One region of the Bacillus sp. N6 genome, then DNA from elsewhere that is predicted to be linked to it. Evidence: riboswitches for the same ligand, from Rfam matches in the RefSeq annotation. Region 1 holds a riboswitch; each other region holds the start of a gene.
What was found. A riboswitch is a leader RNA that binds a small molecule or an ion and turns the genes downstream of it on or off. The one in region 1 is predicted to bind S-adenosylmethionine.

Region 1 (6,295 bases):
CTTCTAATTTCCCTATTTGATCTTGTGAAAATAAAACAAGCCCAATTAAAATTGCTACTGCAACAGAATAATGAGTAAGAATCGAGTCTACTCGATCATCAATTAGCCAAAAGTATTCATAGATTGCAATACCTATCCAAAATAAAACAGGAATAACTAAAATAGATGATTTCTTACCCTTTACAACCTTCTTATCTCCCTTCTTATCCACTGCTCGAAGCTTACTACTACTTCTTGTCCATGGAATCAAAAACAAAGTAAGAATAGCTAAAACTACAAATTTCATCAAAGGCACTGTCCCCTTTTCTTTTGTATTCCCTTTTAGTATAGCAAATAAAGGGTATTAAGGTGAAAATAGGAATAGTTATATTTTTTTACTACTTAATACAATCCCGCTCACTACATATAGAATAGATGCAATATAAAAAATTGTACCGATCGTAAAGAAATCTACTAAATATCCCGTGGCAATAACCGCTACTGCTCCGCCAATGGATGTCCACACATGGTATTTTCCAATCTCATAACCAGCCTTTTCCTGCGCCACCTTTCGTGCTAATGAAGTCTTCTCAGTATTACGCTGCACAGCACCTAAAACTCCCATTACAATTTGAAGAATATACACATGCCATACTTCCGTGGCAATCGGAAAGCAAAGCATTAAGATTGCCATGGACCAAGCGTATATGATTAATAATTTTTTATCACCTACTTGATCAGATACCTTTCCCACTAGTGGATATACAAGTGCTGATGTTAAAGCAAATAAGCCATACGCCCAGCCAAATTGCGAGAAGCTATTTCCAACGTTTCGAAGTAATAATATATAAAAAGGAAATACCATACTTCCTGCCATCATGATAATACTTTGCGAAGCCACAAATCTTCTATATGTCATTTCGTATACTCCCTATAAAATAAATTAACAAATCTCTCTTCTGAATCTACTTCCTTCTTTTTCTTAAGAAATTCTTCAATACGAGGATATGCCCTTTTTAACTGCTCTTTCGTTGGATAAGAATAGTACGGCAAATAGTAACTACCGTTATGCTTTAAAGTAACATCAATCATCTTCCGAATGACATCCTCTGTTTTCTTTATCTCACTCTCTGAGCGTCCCTGGTTAATCAAAAGAACCAGCGCAAACATATCATCTTTCGCATAGGACAAAACTGCATTTTCATTCTTTTCCACGTAACGAATCGTAATGTTGAGTAAATTAAACTCTTCTTCATTTAATGCGTTACGTAAATCATCTATATACTCCGTGAAAGCATCTATAGGCACAAAGTATTCTTGTAACACTTCGGTCCTATTTGGATTTTCATATTCCATAAAAGCACTATCTGATCTCATAACATTATTACGCGTCTCATACTTTCCATCTGTACGTTCAAAATAACCTCTTTGTATATCCCAAAATGTATTCTTTCCCCAATCACTATAACGTGATAACCCAAGTAAAAATTTAGGTGCAGCTATAATATTTTCTTCCTTTAATTCACTGTACTCTTCTCTCATATTTTGATTTTGTGCCAAAGTATAATCCGTCACATACATCTCTTTTAAAAATGAATTTGGAGCAACAGAAATACGCGCTAAGTGCATACGAACATTCTCATCTCTTTTCACTTTCTCTTTGAAATAAGATGCGTATTCTTTATAATCTATCATTCTTGTGTGCATTTCATATAATTCATCATCTGTTAACTTCAGCGTCACATCTAAAATAACTCCAAATAAACCGTAACCCCCAATGACATATGGAAATAACTCTGCATTTTCTTCTCTACTTACATTACGTATCGTGCCATCTGCCATTAACAATCTAAATGAATCTACTGTATCAATTAGTGCCTCATGACGAATATCACGCCCATGTACATTTACACTTAATGAACCACCAACAGTAAAAATATTTTGAGACTGCATGACCTGTACCGCAAGGCCATATGGATTTATTTTCTTCTGAATATCATTCCACGTGACACCACTTTGAACTGTAATACGCTTCTTCTCTGGATCGAATTCTAATATTTTATTATATCCTTTCATATCGAGCATCGTGCCATTCGGATAATATGTCTGTCCTCCTTGGCTATGTTGCATGCCTGCAATGGAAATTTTCTCTCCTGAAACTTTTGCATCTCGCACTAATTTTATTAACGAGTGCTCTTCCGTAGCACTTTCAACACGTTTTATTTTTGTCGGAAGCAATTTACCTACATCACTCATAATAGGATGATCAATTTGTTTTTTATACGTATGTACAGACGTTGCAAGCAAAACCGTATATGCGACAATGACCACTACTATCTTTCTTTTTTTCAAAGGACACTCTCCTTACTAGCAACAAAAAGAGATACCCGTTCTTTCAGGTACCTCTCTTGACAGTGATTACTTTGCTGCTGGCAATTGTATTGGATCAAATTTATCATACGATGTAAACTTCGCATCCGTAATAATGTGCGCTTTATCCTCACCATTGCTACTCATAACCATATCTATCTTTGCTGATTCATATTTAAAATCTTTTGTAATAATATATTCTCCATCTATTTCTTCTATCTTTGCATTTTGGCCTTGTAGCATTTGTTTCTGCTTTTCATCCATACTAGCTAACATACTCTCTGTCTCTTGCCCTTTTAATGCAAACTTCAGCTTATAATTATCTCCACTTTTCTCCATCTTCACTTTATTTAAAATTTCCGATGGAATCTCTAAATTATCTACCATTCCTTGAGTTGCATTCATTCCGTTAGCATTTAATTGTTCCTCTGGTACAGACATCACTTCACCCGTATTAGGATTTTTCAACTGACCAGCAATTTTGCCACCCACATCATAAACAACAACCTCTGTACCAGAAACATTCATTTCAGAACGAGAATTTTTTTGCTTCGGCTCTAATTGCATTTTGGCCTTTATTACATTCATCTCTGTTCCTTCAGCCTTTATTCCCACATCATATGTCATCGTTACATTTTCTTCGTTTTTAAAAGCTTCATTCGCTTTATTGAAAACATCCTTCGCTGTTAATTCCTTTTCTTTCTGCACAGCTTCTTTTTTCGGCTCATCAGTCTTTTTTGTTTTCTCATTACTACACCCTACTCCTAGACCGACTGCAAGTACTAAACTTGAAATTAAAATAAATTTTTTCATAACGTCCCCTCCTTCCCAAAAATAATATCATCTCTTTTCCTATGAAATCTATATAATTCGTAATATTCTTCTTTAAATTTATTTCCTATATAGCAACATGTTTGAGAAAAAGTTTAAATATGATGTAAATAATAACAACTCATTTCAGGAGGTCATTATGAAAGCTATTATTTGCACAAAGTATGGACCACCTAATGTTCTCCAGCTTCAAAATATAGAAAAGCCTAAACCTAAGAAAAATGAAGTATTAGTTAAAATTCACGCAACAAGTGTATCGACTGGAGATTGTAGAATACGTGGCTTTAATAGCCCCCTCTTATTTTGGATTCCTATGCGGATCATATTAGGTTTCAGAAAACCGAGAAAACCTATACTTGGCGTAGAGTTATCCGGTGAAATCGAAGACATTGGATCAGATGTAACACAATTTAAAAAAGGAGATCCAGTTTTTGCATTAACAGAACTAAACCTTGGTGGTTATGCGGAATACACATGCGTGCATGAAAGTGGATTAATAGCATTAAAACCTACCAATGTGACATATGAAGAAGCTGCCGTTATTCCTTTTGGCGGAACTTCAGCATTGCACTTCCTTAGAAAAGGACAGATAAAAAAAGGGCAACGAGTACTTATATACGGCGCCTCTGGGTCAGTAGGGACAGCTGCCGTACAGCTTGCTAAATACTTCGGGGCGACTGTCACAGCCATTTGTAGTAGTTCGAATTTCGATTTAGTAACAGCTTTAGGGGCAGACAACGTAATTGATTATATGAAAGAAGATTTTACTAAGCGGGGCGATCACTACGATATTATATTTGACGCAGTTGGAAAATATAAAAAGTCTCTTTGTACAGATGCATTAATGCCTAATGGAAAATATGTATCTGTGAACGGAATGATGGCAAAGGTCAGTAAAGAAGATATGAACCTACTAAAACAACTAGCTGAAACAGAAAAGCTAAAACCTGTTATTGATAGAACTTACCGATTAGAAGAAGTTGTAGAAGCCCATACGTATGTAGAAATGGGCCATAAGAAAGGAAATGTTTCGATTACCTTAAAATAAAATATATTCTGAAAATATAATTGACAATTCTTTTTGTAAGATTTACTATTAGTACCATATTCAAAACTACATACACATACTCTTATCAAGAGTGGCGGAGGGACTGGCCCGATGATGCCCGGCAACCGAGCTTATGACGTATAAGCTAAGGTGCTAATTCCTGCAAAACGAGTTTTCGTTTTGGAAGATAAGAGAGGAATCTATTTCGTCTATTCGGCACCTCTCTTATTTTTGGGAGGTGCTTTTTATTTTGGAACGTATATGAAGGGGGATTTATAGATGAAAAAGGTATTATTAAGCATTGTAAGCGGAGCAGTATTATTATTAGGCGCATGTAGCGCGATTTCAGATAAAGAGGTAAAAGCATTAGACGAGAAAAAGATTACTGTCGGTGTAACAGGTGGACCACATGAACAAATTTTTGAAAAGGTAAAAGAAGTTGCAGCAAAAGATGGTCTGGAAATTGACATAAAAGTATTTAATGATTATGTAGCGCCAAACGTATCTTTAGATGAAAAAAGCCTTGATGTAAATAGCTACCAAACGAAATCGTATTTAGATGTATTTAAAGCTGAACGCAATATGAAATTAGCTGAAGTATTTTCAACAGTAACATTCCCTATGGGCGTATATTCTAAAGATATAAAAGATGTAAAAGACTTAAAAGAGGGCGATGCAATTGCTGTACCAAATGACCCAACGAATGAACTTCGAGCTTTAAAATTATTTGAAAAAGCAGGGGTTTTAAAAGTTGATCCAAAGGCTACAGAAAAAGCGACTGCAAAAGATGTAATTGAAAATCCAAAAAAATTAAAGATTGTCGAATTAGAGGCATCTCAATTACCAACGCAACTAAGTGAAGTGAAAGCAGCTGCAATTAACACAAACTTTGCATTAGGTGCAAAATTAAGTCCAGCGAAAGATTCTATTTTCCGCGAAGGAAAAGATTCACCATATGTGAACTGGGTTGTTGTTCGTACTGAAAATAAAGATGATGCCGTTGTAAATAAATTAAAGAAAGCTTATCAATCTAAAGAAGTAAAAGAGTTTATCGAGAAAAAATTTGATGGTTCAGTTTTACCATCTTGGTAGGAGCTGACGATAATGATTGAATTAAAAAACATATCCAAAGTATTTACAACAAAAAAAGGGAATGTTGAGGCTCTTAAGTCTACTTCCCTTAAAGTAGAAAAAGGCGAGGTATTTGGAATCATTGGGTATAGTGGCGCTGGTAAAAGTACATTGATTCGATGTGTAAATTTATTAGAAAAACCAACGACAGGAAATATCATTGTAAACGAACAAGACTTAACAACGTTATCGACAAAAGAACTAGCAAAAGCGAGACAAAAAATCGGAATGATCTTTCAAGGATTCAATTTACTTAAAACTGTTAGCATCTATGAAAACATTGCATTACCTTTACGCCTTGCTGGTATTCCAAAAGTGGAAATTAAAAAAAGGGTAGAAAAATATTTACGCATTGTCGATCTTTTCAATCGAAAAGATGCTTATCCAAGTGAACTTTCTGGCGGTCAAAAACAGCGCGTTGCAATTGCACGTGCACTATCACATGAGCCTGAAGTGTTATTAAGTGACGAAGCAACGAGTGCTTTAGATCCAGAAACAACTGATTCTATTCTTGATTTGTTATTAAAGATTAACGAAGAAATTGGAATTACGATTTTACTCATTACACACGAAATGAACGTTATCCAACGTATATGCGACCGCGTTGCCGTTATGGAACATGGATCTGTAGTCGAAAGCGGGACTGTGAAAGATATTTTCACAAACCCACAACATGTAACAACGAAGAAATTTGTAAATAGCGCCTTTGCAGCTAAAATTCCAGAAGAGGTACAGAAAGAACTACAGAATACTGGAGAAATTGTAACACTTTCATTTATTGGCACTACTTCAGGTGAACCTGCCTTAGCTGTTGCCACAAAACGTTTCCAAGTGTATCCGAATATTTTATCCGGTAATATTACGCAGTTAAAACATGAAGCATATGGGAAACTAGTCGTTCATATGCAAGGAGAACAAAATGAAATCCACCGTGCT
Region 2 (6,295 bases), 1.4 Mb from region 1:
AAGACCGACTGATAACCGAAGTAATGAATTAGAGATTCCTCTTTCATCACGAGCTTCTTGCGACAGTGCTGCATGTGACATTTTTGCTGGATAAGAAAGAATTGACTCTACAGCTCCTAAACTAACTGCAAAAACAGGTAATTTTACTTTTGATAAAAATTGGCGGAGTGCATCTTCTGACTGCAAAGTAAATGATAAGACTGCTCCAGCTGATGTTGCTTGAGATTGTTGAATATCAAATCCGAGATGTGTTTGTAATCCCGGATAATAGACATTTTGTACTTTAGCGTGCTCTTGTAAATAATGTGCAATTTTATTGGCATTTTTAGCTGAATGCTCGAGGCGTACATGTAATGTTTTTAGACCGCGAAGTACGAGAGAACAATCTTGAGGTCCTAAAATAGCACCGAATGCATTTTGTAAAAATCCAAGTTTTTGAGCGAGTTCTGCATCTTTTACTACTGCTAATCCGGCAGTAACATCACTATGCCCAGCAATAAATTTTGTGGCACTATGAAGAACAACATCAGCTCCAAGTTCAAGTGGTTTTTGGAATAGTGGTGTCAAAAATGTATTATCAACAAAAGTAAGAGCCCCAATAGATTTTGCAAGTTTAGAAACCTCGCGAATATCTGTCACCTTTAAAAGTGGATTAGAAGGTGTTTCTACATAAAAGAGCTTTGTATTTGGTTTAATGCTTTGTTTTATTTCTTCTAAATTGGTCATATCAACAAATGTATGTGAAACACCGTAACGGGAGAGTACCTCAGTTATCCCTCGGTAAGTTCCTCCGTATACATCTTCTGAAATGAGTACGTGATCACCTTGTGAAAGAAGGAGGAATGCAGTGGAAATCGCTGCAATGCCTGATGCAAAGGCGAATCCCTTTGTTCCACCTTCTAATAAAGCAATGATATCTTCAAGAGCTTCACGAGTTGGATTTCCTGACCTGCTATAGTCATATTTTCCGAACGTATCTACATCAAACTGGTGAAAAGTTGATGTGTTATAGATAGGAACGTTCACAGCTCCTGTTTGCGAGTCATGTTTATATTGGTTGTGTAGTAAGAGTGTATCTATAGAATAACTCATATTCTTACACCTTCTTTTACAAGTGTAATGGCTTGCTTTAAGTCTTGAATTAAATCGTTACTATTTTCAATGCCAACGGAGAATCGAAGAAGACGATTACATACACCGTTTGCTGTTCTAATTTCTTCAGGAATATCAGCATGTGTTTGCGTTGCTGGATAAGTCATTAAACTTTCTACACCACCAAGACTTTCGGCAAATGTAATTAAGGATAAAGATTGTAAGAATGGATTAATCCAAGCTTCATCTTTAAGGCGAAATGAAATCATGCCGCCTCTTCCAGGATAAAATACATCTGTCACCCCGTCTTCATCATTTAAATATGCAACAACTGCTTTCGCATTTTCTTCATGCTGTCTCATGCGAAGCGCTAACGTTTTCATACCGCGAATTAATAACCATGAGTCAAATGGGCTTAAAACTGCACCTGATGCATTATGATAATGAGCGATTTCTTCACAAAGTTCCTTTCCTTTTGCAACGACAAGTCCGCTTAGTACATCGTTATGTCCCCCTAAATATTTCGTTGCGCTGTGAAGTACAATGTCAGCACCTTCTGTTAATGGTTGCTGTATATAAGGTGTGTAGAATGTGTTGTCTACAATAAGAAGTAGTCCGTGCCTTTTCGCTACAGTTGCGACTGCAGCAATATCAGTAACTTGCATTAATGGATTAGTTGGAGTTTCTATGAAAATAGCCTTCGTTTCAGTTGTGATAGCTTGCTCAATTTGTTTAATAGACTGTGTATTTACGTATCTACATCGAACATTCCACTTTTTTTCATGTTCAGAAAATAATCGATACGTTCCACCGTATAAATCTTCAGATACAATAAGTTCGTCTCCAGAGCGGAATAGAGAAAGGACGAGGAGAACAGCCGCCATCCCTGAACTACAGGCATAACCTTGTTCGCCATATTCTAAGTCTGCGATTGCCTGTTCTAAAAGACCTCGAGTTGGATTGCCAGTTCGTGAATAGTCAAAGCCAGTAGATTTACCAATTCCTTCATGACGATAAGCGGTTGAGAAATAAACTGGTGGATTAACCGTTCCAGTTGTAGTTTCACTGCGATTGCCGATTTGTGCTAGTTTTGTTTCGATTGTTGACATGTGAAAATTCCTCCTTTTTAAATTGAAACATTAAGTGAATATAAAATAAAAAAAGCCTTCTAAGAAGAAGGCTTTCGGTTTGAATAGAGTCTTCTTCTCATCTGTCAAATCTTTCACAATTTGCTGGAATTAGCACCTTATTAACAAAATGTTAATGGTTGCTGAGGCGTCACAGGGCCAGTCCCTCTACCTCTCTAGATAAGAATGTTCGTATGAAATTTTTATTATGTTTTTAACTTTACAACAAAAGATAATTGAATTGCAACTTTATTTTGAAAAATTTTTATTTTTCCGCAAGTGTCATTGACTTTTACTTTTGTGCATGCTAAATTTATTAAAAAATTAACAAACATTGTTAAAAGGGGAACGCATTTCCTTTTAGCTACATAAATAAAATAATAAAGACAACTCTTATTGAGAGCGGTGGAGGGAAAGGCCCTGTGAAACCCGGCAACCTTCAAACGAAATGTTTGAAACGGTGCTAATACCTGCAAAACGAATGTTTTGCATAATAAGAGGAGGAACGATTATGTCCCCCTCTTCAAAGTGAAGAGGGGGTTTTTATATTGATAGAAATGAGGGAGATTCGTGAAATTACTAGATTTATTATCAAAAGGAATTGTAATAGGTGATGGTGCGGTTGGGACGTTATTGCATTCACATGGCTTGCAAAGTAGCTTTGAAGAATTGAATGTATCTGATCCAGACTTAATTATATCGATTCATAAACAATATGTAGCTGCTGGAGCAGATGTAATTCAAACGAATACGTATGGAGCAAATGAGGCGAAATTACGTATGTACGGCTTAGAAAATCAAGTTACAGAAATTAATAGAGCGGCAGTAAAACTGGCGAAAGCATCTGTGACAGATAAAAATGCAATTTTAGGAACAATTGGTGGTATGAAACATATCGGAGCCGTTACAACGACTGATATGGAAAGGGAGTTTATGCTACTTGAACAGGCAGGGGCTTTACTAGAAGAACAGGTTGATGGATTACTATTAGAAACTTTTTACGATGAATTTGAATTACTTCATGCTGTTAAAGTATTGCGTAAGCAAACGAACATTCCAATTGTTGCTCAATTAGCGTTACATGAAGCAGGTACGACTCAAAATGGAAATGATGTCAATGAAATATTAAAGCAACTTATAGATTACGGTGCAAATGTTGTTGGATTAAATTGTCAACTAGGGCCGCTTCATATGACGGAGGCTTTCAAAATGATATCGATTCCGCAAAATGGCTATTTATCAGCATACCCAAATGCAGGTCTCCCGAATTATGTGGAGGGACGTTACGTATATGAGGGAAGCCCAGCTTATTTTGAGGCGATGACGCCGAGATTTATTGAGCAAGGTATTCGGTTATTAGGTGGTTGTTGTGGTACGACTCCAGAACATATTCAAAGTATGAAGCACGCTGTTGCGAATGTTACACCTGTAATAGAAAAAGACACCATTCAAAGGCCGAAAGTTGTTCATACGCATGAGAAACGTTCGAAGGCTCACGTCACTCTAGCAGAGAAAGCGAAAAAACAAACGACAGTTGTAGTGGAATTAGATCCACCGAAAACGTTAGATACACAGCGGTTTTTTGAAGGAGCAAGAGCTTTAAAAAGAGCGGGAGCAGATGCTATTACTCTAGCAGATAATTCATTAGCATCGCCTCGTATTTCTAATATGGCAATGGGTGCGTTATTAACGAAGCATGATATCCCGGTATTGACACATTTAACGTGTAGGGATCATAACGTCATTGGACTACAATCTCATTTGTTAGGTTTATCGGCGTTAGGGATGGAAGAAGTGTTAGCTTTAACTGGTGATCCAGCGCGCGTTGGTGATTTTCCTGGTGCAACTTCTGTATACGATTTGTCCTCTATTGAGCTCATTAAAATGATTAAAGAAATGAACGATGGACGTTCAATTTTAGGGAAATCAATTGGACCGGCGACAAGGTTTTCTGTAGGCGGCGCATTTAATCCTCACGTGAGGCACTTAAAAGCAGCGGTTAAGCGAATGGAACGAAAAATAGATGCTGGAGCGGAATATTTTTTAACTCAGCCAATTTACGATATCGCGTTAATTGAAGAAGTGTATGAAGCGACAAAGCATTTGGAACAACCTATTTTTATTGGAATTATGCCGTTAGTAAGTAAGCGGAATGCAGATTTTCTTCATTTTGAGGTACCGGGTATTACTCTTCCAGAAGAAATAAGAGAGAGAATGGATGGACACGAAACGAAAGAGGCGGCAATTGAGGAAGGGATTCGCATTTCGCAAGAATTGATCGACGCAGCGATGAAATATTTTAATGGTATTTATCTTATTACACCATTTTTAAAATATGAAATTACAGAACATCTTGTTAAATATGTAAGAGAAAAGCAAGAAGTGAAAGAAGGTATTAATTGATGAAGTGTATAGAAGAAAAATTACAAAATAGCATTTTAATATTAGATGGTGCAATGGGAACAATGATTCAGCAAGAGGATTTAACTGCTGAAGATTTCGGAGGAGAAGAGTACGAGGGCTGTAATGAATATTTAGTAGAAACAAGACCAGACGTTATTTTAAAGATTCATAAAGCTTATATTGAAGCTGGAGCGGATATTATTGAAACAAATACATTTGGGGCAACGAATATTGTACTAAGTGATTATGAGCTGTCTCATTTAGATGAAGAACTAAATGAAAAGGCAGCACTTTTGGCGAAGCAAGCTGTTAAAGAAAGCGGTAAGGAAGTATATGTTGCGGGAGCGATGGGACCAACAACGAAAGCAATTAGTGTTACTGGTGGTGTGACTTTTGAAGAATTGATTGAGGCTTATACAAGGCAGGCACGAGGATTATTAAAAGGAGAAGTTGATGTATTACTCGTTGAGACGAGTCAAGATATGCGTAACGTGAAAGCAGCTTATATTGGAATTCAAGTTGCTTTTGAAGAACTGAAAAAAACGGTTCCTATTATGATTTCAGGAACGATTGAGCCAATGGGAACGACTCTGGCTGGGCAAACAATTGAAGCTTTTTATTTATCAGTAGAACATATGAAACCATTATCTGTTGGGTTAAATTGTGCGACTGGTCCGGAGTTTATGAGGGACCATATTCGTTCACTATCTGATTTATCGGAGTGTTACATTTCTTGTTATCCAAATGCAGGTCTTCCTGATGAAGATGGACATTACCATGAGTCTCCATCTTCTCTCGCTGAAAAGGTGAAGCGATTTGCTGAAGAAGGATGGGTTAATATTATCGGTGGTTGTTGTGGCACGACACCAGAACATATAAAAGCAATGAAAGAAGCACTAGCATCTCTTAAGCCTCGTGACCATCATGAGAGAGAAGGACATGGAATTAGTGGATTAGAGGCACTGCAATATGATGAGTCTATGAGACCGTTATTTGTAGGTGAAAGAACGAATGTTATTGGATCACGTAAATTTAAACGATTAGTAGCAGAAGGGAAATTTGAAGAGGCTGCTGAAGTGGCAAGAGCGCAAGTGAAGAAAAATGCTCATATTATTGATATTTGTATGGCAGATCCTGATCGTGATGAAATAGAAGATATGGAGAAATTTTTGACAGAAGTTACGAAAGTGTTAAAAGTACCGATTATGATTGATTCAACGGATGAAAATGTTATGGCAAGAGCACTTACTTATATTCAAGGAAAAGCTGTTATCAACTCTATTAATTTAGAAGATGGAGAAGAGCGTTTTGAAAAGGTAACACCGCTTCTTCGTAAGTATGGTGCTGCAATTGTAGTTGGTACAATCGATGAAGATGGTATGGCAGTAAGTGCTGAAAGAAAATTAGAAATTGCAAAAAGAAGTTACGAATTATTAACGACGAAATATGGGATACGCCCGTCAGATATTATTTTTGATGCACTTGTGTTTCCAGTAGGGACAGGTGATGAAGAATATATTGGTTCAGCGGCAGCGACTATAGAGGGCATTCGCCTTATTAAAGAAGCGTTACCAGAGTGTTTAACGATTTTAGGTGTAAGTAACATATCATTTGGTTTACCACCGGCTGGACGTGAAGTATTGAATTCCGTCTTTTTATATCATGCTACGAAG
Region 3 (6,295 bases), 2.4 Mb from region 1:
GTAACGAAGCAAATTGAAAAGAAAAAGAAATGGACGCCTGGCGAAATTGTTCGTTACGGTTATAGTCAGCATGAACATATACGAAATCATGAAACGTTACTTGCATCTAAGTTAGTTGAAACGACGAACGGATCATGGGGTGAGGAAAGACTCTACTTAGAAGAGTCACGCCAAGATCTTCGTGAAAAAATCTTATCGTATAAAGCAACATCTGCTGATAAGAAGCGTATACAAGAGATTGAAAGTGATCTTCGAAAGCAAAAGGCTAAAATTAAAGAAGTAGAAAAAGAGTATATTGAAAATGCGAAAGTAATTGGTGCAACTTTATCGAAATGTGCCATTGATTCACTTATTTATGAGCGTACATTCGATTTAGTTGTCGTAGATGAAGTGAGTATGGCGTTCGTTCCGCAAATCGCATTAGCTGCTTCACTTGGAAAACGTATCGTCGTTTGCGGTGATTTTTTACAATTACCTCCAATTGCGATGGCAAACCATGAACTCGTTCGCAAATGGCTTGGGGAAGATATGTTTTACCACGCTGGGATTGTTGATTCTGTAAATAAATCAGAAGCGCATCCGAACCTATTTATGTTGCAGGAACAAAGACGTATGCATGCGGATATATCGAAGTTTACGAATTCATTTATTTATAAAAACAGAGTATATGATCATCCGTCTGTTTCAGAGCGTAAAGAACTTGCGCAATTGCAGCCGTTCGCAAATGAAGCGAGTGTTTTATTTGATACGAGCCAAATGGGAGCTTTTTCGTTAAAAGATGCTGCTTCTGGTTCACGTTTTAACATTATGTCTGGTTTAGTAGCGATGCAAATGATGTTAATCGGATTGTTAGACGGTGTTCAGTCGATTGGTGTTGTGACACCTTACAGGGCGCAGTCACGCTTTTTATCGACGTGTATTAGAGAAATGTTGCAGAGAACGAAATATCAAAACATACCAGTTTTAGCGGCGACAGTTCATAAGTTCCAAGGTTCTGAAAGAGATATGATGATCTTTGATACAGTTGACAGTTATCCGCAGGAACGACCTGGCGTATTATTCTTTGATCACAAAAACCATCGCCTCGTCAATGTAGCAGTGACAAGGGCGAGAGGGAAGTTCATTCAATTATCAGATTGCCATTATATGCGTAAAAATCTTTCTAGAAAACAAGCGTTATCGCAATTAACAGCTCATATAGAACGTCATGGAGATGTGTATGATCGCACGACATCGAGACAATTGTGGGAACGGAAAATTTCGAAACGTTTACGCTGGTTTATGGAAATGAATCTTGAAGAGCCGAAAGGGCTATTAAAAGATATTCTAGCCGCAAAACGAAAAATTATTATTTCACTTCCAAGTACAAAACAAGTGGATAAGCGAGTATGGCAAGCGTTAATGCGTACAAATGCACAGATAACAGTTTATAGTGATGGACCAGTTCCACTGAAAAATGTAAAGTTACAAAGACAAAATAAAGCATTCCCGTTTATCGTAATTGATGATGAAATCTTCTGGGCAGGCGCACCGCTCACATCTCAAATGATATTTGAAGGTAGTACGGAATTTCCGTACGTATGTGCAAGACTGCAAGCACCAGAAACAATTGGTGTATTAAAAGGATTTTTAGATAATCGGTAAATTCGGATAGGAATTCCTTGACTTTTACTTGGAATGAACTTAGAATAAAAAATAATTTAATATAATTTTATGAAAATTCTTATCACGAGAGGTGGAGGGACTGGCCCTATGATACCTCGGCAGCGGATTCGTTATGAATACTGTGCCAATTCCAGCAAGGTAACTTGAAAGATAAGAAAGAAGCTCATTTTGACTGTATATACAGAAGCCTCTTTCTATCTTTTAGAAAGAGGCTTTTTTACGTGAAAATAAAAGGAGGAAGAACAATGGGAGCGACAGGAGTAACGTCACAAAGAAAAACAATTGAAGAGAGTATCGAAAGAAATAAGGAAAAGTACATAGAAACAAGTCATGATATTCATGCGAATCCAGAGATTGGTAACCAAGAGTTTTATGCATCTAGAACGTTAAGTTTATTGCTAGGCAGTGCAGGATTTCAGTTGCAGCACAATATAGCCGGACATGAAACGGGATTTATCGCGCGAAAAAGCTCTGGAAAACAAGGGCCAGCAATCGCATTTTTAGCGGAGTACGACGCTTTACCAGGACTAGGCCATGCGTGTGGTCACAATTTAATCGGCACAATTAGTGTTGCAGCAGCAATTGCATTATCAGAAACGCTTGAAGAAATTGGCGGGGAAGTTGTTGTGTTTGGTACGCCAGCAGAAGAAGGCGGGCCAAATGGTAGCGCGAAATCAAGTTATGTAAAGGCAGGTTTATTTAAAGACATTGATGCGGCGCTTATGATTCATCCGAGCGGAAAAACAGCGACAACGAGTCCTTCACTAGCAGTCGATCCACTTGATTTTCATTTTTACGGAAAAACAGCTCACGCTGCAGCTTCGCCAGAAGAAGGGATTAACGCATTAGATGCGGTTATTCAGCTTTATAACGGTATTAATGCACTTCGCCAACAACTTCCGTCAGACGTGAGAATTCATGGCGTCATTACAGAGGGAGGAAAAGCACCTAATATTATTCCTGACTATGCCGCAGCAAGATTCTTCATCCGCGCAGCAACGCGAAAAAGATGTGCAGAAGTAACAGAAAAAGTAAAAAACATTGCTGAGGGAGCAGCGTTAGCAACAGGTACAAAAGTAAAAATTCATCAATTCCAAAATGAAATCGATGAATTACTCGTAACAAAAACATATAACGATATCGTAGCGGAAGAACTAGAACTATTAGGTGAAGATGTAAATCGTAAAGAAAGAGTAGGGATCGGTTCAACCGACGCAGGAAACGTAAGTCAAGTCGTACCGACAATTCATCCGTACATTAAAATCGGACCAGATGATTTAATTGCACATACGAATGAATTTAGAGAAGCAGCACGTTCAGAACTTGGAGATAAAGCATTAATTACATCGGCAAAAGCATTAGCAAATACGGCGTATCGATTAATTACGGAAGAAGGGTTGTTAAAGAAGGTGAAGGAGGAGTTTAGAGAGGCGCAGAGGAATCAAGGGTAAGGGGATTAAAGTGCTCTTTTCAAAGAGTAATCTAATTAATAAGTAGAGATACAAAAAGAACATTGAAATATCAATGTTCTTTTTTGTTTACTAGTCATTGATTTTGTTGGTTTTTCTCAAGAAAGAGAAACTTTTACTGTTAGTGAGGATAATACGTATCCCTTTATCAAAACGACAATTTCTCCTCAAATTCACTCTTTAATACTATTAAAGGAGATGACAAGCCAAATTGCATTAAGGAGTCTAAAAATGCAGCGAGGGAATCCATCGAATCGCTCATGACCTTCATCATATAATTAAATTCCCCACTAATTCGAAATAAATCTGTTACTTCAGGAGCTGCATTACAATACTGGATAAAATCAGAGCATTGGCTCGTTTTAAACATGATGAATGCTTGAATGTTTTTATTAATTTTTGCAGGCTCAAATTTCGTTCGATAAGCCGCTATAACTCCTTGATCTTCAAGCTTGTTAATACGTTCTTTTACAGCAGGTTGCGTCATGGATATAATTCGTCCTATTTCTGAAACAGAAATTCTCGCATTTTCATACAACAAGTTCATAATTTTATGATCGATTTCATCCAGTTTTACGGCGTTTTGCATTGTGTAGCCTCCTTATTTTTGTTTTCTAAAGTAAATTACGAATTATAACTATAATATCATAAGCGAATGGACTAAATTCCCTATAAATCTATATTTAAAATGATTGGTGTTTACATGAAAATATAAGTATAGGTTTTTATCAAACGGAAATTTAGGAAGGATGGAAAAAATGAAGAATCTTGATGGAAAAGTAGCGTTAGTAACAGGAGCGAGTCGCGGAATTGGCCGTGCGATTGCGATGAGATTGGCGAAAGATGGAGCATTAGTTGCGATTCACTACGGTCGAAATAAGGCAGCTGCAGATGAAACGATTAGTGAGATTGAATCTAATGGAGGAAAAGCGTTCTTAATTGAAGCTGAACTCAATTCAATTGATGGTGTCAAAAAGCTAGTAAAACAGTTAAAGAATGAATTACAAATAAAAGTTGGTACATCAGAGATTGATATTTTAGTAAACAATGCAGGGATAGGTACACAAGGAACGATTGAAAATACGACAGAAGAAGTTTTTGATGAAATTATGTCTGTAAATATGAAAGCACCATTCTTTTTAATCCAGCAAACATTACCATTAATACGAGCAGAGGGCCGCATTATTAACATTTCATCAGCTGAAGTAAGGCTTGGTTTTACAGGCTCAATTGCATACGGCTTAAGTAAAGGTGCGCTTAATACGATGACACTGCCTCTAGCTAAACACCTTGGAGAAAGAGGTATAACAGTGAATACAATTATGCCTGGATATACGAAGACAGATATCAATGCAAAATTGCTAGATAATCCAGAAATACGAAATTTTGCTACAAACTCATCTGTGTTCGGACGAATAGGGCAAGTTGAAGATATTGCAGATGCAGTAGCATTCCTTGCTTCTTCTGATAGCCGCTGGGTAACGGGGCAGATTTTAGATGTTTCTGGTGGGTTTTGTTTATAGGGGCACTACTCCATACCTATCAAGATAATCAAGTAAATTACTAGTTATGAAACGATCCTTGTTTCATAACTAGTAATTTATAGAAAGGTAGGGATGATAAAGAAGTCTATTAAAACGTGATTTTTTCGCTAGGCAATTTGAATAAGGGGGCTATTTTTCATTATTCGTAATCTAAAATAATCAAATTTTATTTTACAGTAACAATAAAACAAAATTATTGACCGCATGGTACAAAAAGGGTATTCTATTCATGTTATCTTTAAAATGAGAGGAGGATACGATTGAATAAACGCGGCAGACCTCGAGAGTTTGATTATTCCTCAATTGTAGATGTTGCAATGAAAACATTTTGGTTAAGAGGATATGAAGGGTGTTCTACACAAGATTTATGCAGTGATACAGGACTTGGAAAAGGAAGTTTATACAATACTTTCGGTAGTAAACATGAACTGTATAAACAAGTATTAGAACGCTACCATGAAATTGGGATTAGGGAACAAAGGAAATTGTTACATACTTCAATTCCAGTTAAAGAACGATTAAGTAATTTTTTTGAATGGGCATTGAAAGAAGACTTTGAGAATATGGATCAAAAAGGATGTTTATTGATTAATGCCAGTATAGAACGTGCTAAAAACGATTTAATGGTACAAGAAATTTTCTCGAAGCATGTTGAACTTCTTAAACAAGCTATTGAAACAGTGATGGAGGAAGGATTGCAAACAGGTGAAATTTCAAAGAAGCAATCAGCTGAGGAATTAGCTAGTCTGCTTTTAAGCAGTTATTACGGATTCCGTGTTCTTAATGTATCGATGCAAAATCGGATGTTGTCTGAACAAGTTATCAAAGGAACAATAGAGTCTATTTGTGGCGCTTAGTGCGCTCTTTTTTCGCACTATTTTTGTACCGATCATTACAATAATGAATAAGGAGTGTTTTTATGCCATCGATTATTTATTTATTAGCTTTAGCAATCTTTTGTATGACTACATCAGAATTTATGGTTGCAGGTATGATGAATGAACTTGCTCTTGCATTCCAGGTTCCTGTATCATCTATTGGGTATTTAATTTCAGCTTATGCAGGAGCAATGGTAATAGGAGGCCCCATTTTAACTGCAATCCTCTTACGAATGCGCAGCAAACAAGCATTATTGTTTTTAATGTTCATATTTTTAATTGGTCAATCGCTCGGAGCTATCGCTTGGAACTATGATATTATGATGATTTCACGTATTATAACTGGTATTGCTTCAGCTTCAGCTTTTGGAGTTGCGATTTCCTTTTCTGCGACATTGGTTCACTCTGATTCAAGGGGAAAAGCTGCATCAATTGTACTTGCAGGTTTAATGTTCGCAACTGTATTAGGTTTACCTATAACGACCGTTATTTCGCAATATTTTGGCTGGCGTATTAGTTTTGGGGCTGTTTCTGTTCTTGTGCTAGTATCAGGGATTATGATTCAACGGTTGTTACCATCCTCTTCAAATAAAGAGCAATTAAATTGGAAAGACGAACTTCTGCGATTTAAGAATATTCATCTTTGGGCAGCGTATATAACAAGTATGTTCATTATTGGTGGTACGTTTGCAGCATTTAGTTATTTCACTCCTATCTTTACAAATGTTACAGGGTTTTC

Region 2: another riboswitch for S-adenosylmethionine. It lies ahead of ACUXVC_RS21435 (bifunctional homocysteine S-methyltransferase/methylenetetrahydrofolate reductase); the one in region 1 lies ahead of ACUXVC_RS01010 (MetQ/NlpA family ABC transporter substrate-binding protein).
Region 3: another riboswitch for S-adenosylmethionine. It lies ahead of ACUXVC_RS15895 (M20 family metallopeptidase); the one in region 1 lies ahead of ACUXVC_RS01010 (MetQ/NlpA family ABC transporter substrate-binding protein).

Annotation. Positions count from the first base shown of each region.
Region 1 is NZ_CM127843.1:171,990-178,284, reverse strand. It holds gene ACUXVC_RS01035 (DUF3981 domain-containing protein) at 1-286, opposite strand, end outside; gene ACUXVC_RS01030 (MFS transporter) at 365-898, opposite strand; gene ACUXVC_RS01025 (FAD-binding oxidoreductase) at 895-2,331, opposite strand; gene ACUXVC_RS01020 (DUF6612 family protein) at 2,398-3,162, opposite strand; gene ACUXVC_RS01015 (NAD(P)-dependent alcohol dehydrogenase) at 3,320-4,228, shown strand; SAM riboswitch class I at 4,308-4,422, shown strand; gene ACUXVC_RS01010 (MetQ/NlpA family ABC transporter substrate-binding protein) at 4,508-5,320, shown strand; gene ACUXVC_RS01005 (methionine ABC transporter ATP-binding protein) at 5,333-6,295, shown strand, end outside.
Region 2 is NZ_CM127843.1:4,163,409-4,169,703, reverse strand. It holds gene metC (cystathionine beta-lyase) at 1-1,092, opposite strand, end outside; gene metI (cystathionine gamma-synthase/O-acetylhomoserine thiolyase) at 1,089-2,201, opposite strand; SAM riboswitch class I at 2,296-2,406, opposite strand; SAM riboswitch class I at 2,610-2,719, shown strand; gene ACUXVC_RS21435 (bifunctional homocysteine S-methyltransferase/methylenetetrahydrofolate reductase) at 2,790-4,622, shown strand; gene metH (methionine synthase) at 4,622-6,295, shown strand, end outside.
Region 3 is NZ_CM127843.1:3,083,641-3,089,935, reverse strand. It holds gene ACUXVC_RS15900 (AAA domain-containing protein) at 1-1,644, shown strand, start outside; SAM riboswitch class I at 1,721-1,822, shown strand; gene ACUXVC_RS15895 (M20 family metallopeptidase) at 1,911-3,116, shown strand; gene ACUXVC_RS15890 (Lrp/AsnC family transcriptional regulator) at 3,283-3,723, opposite strand; gene ACUXVC_RS15885 (SDR family oxidoreductase) at 3,893-4,657, shown strand; gene ACUXVC_RS15880 (TetR/AcrR family transcriptional regulator) at 4,939-5,535, shown strand; gene ACUXVC_RS15875 (MFS transporter) at 5,598-6,295, shown strand, end outside.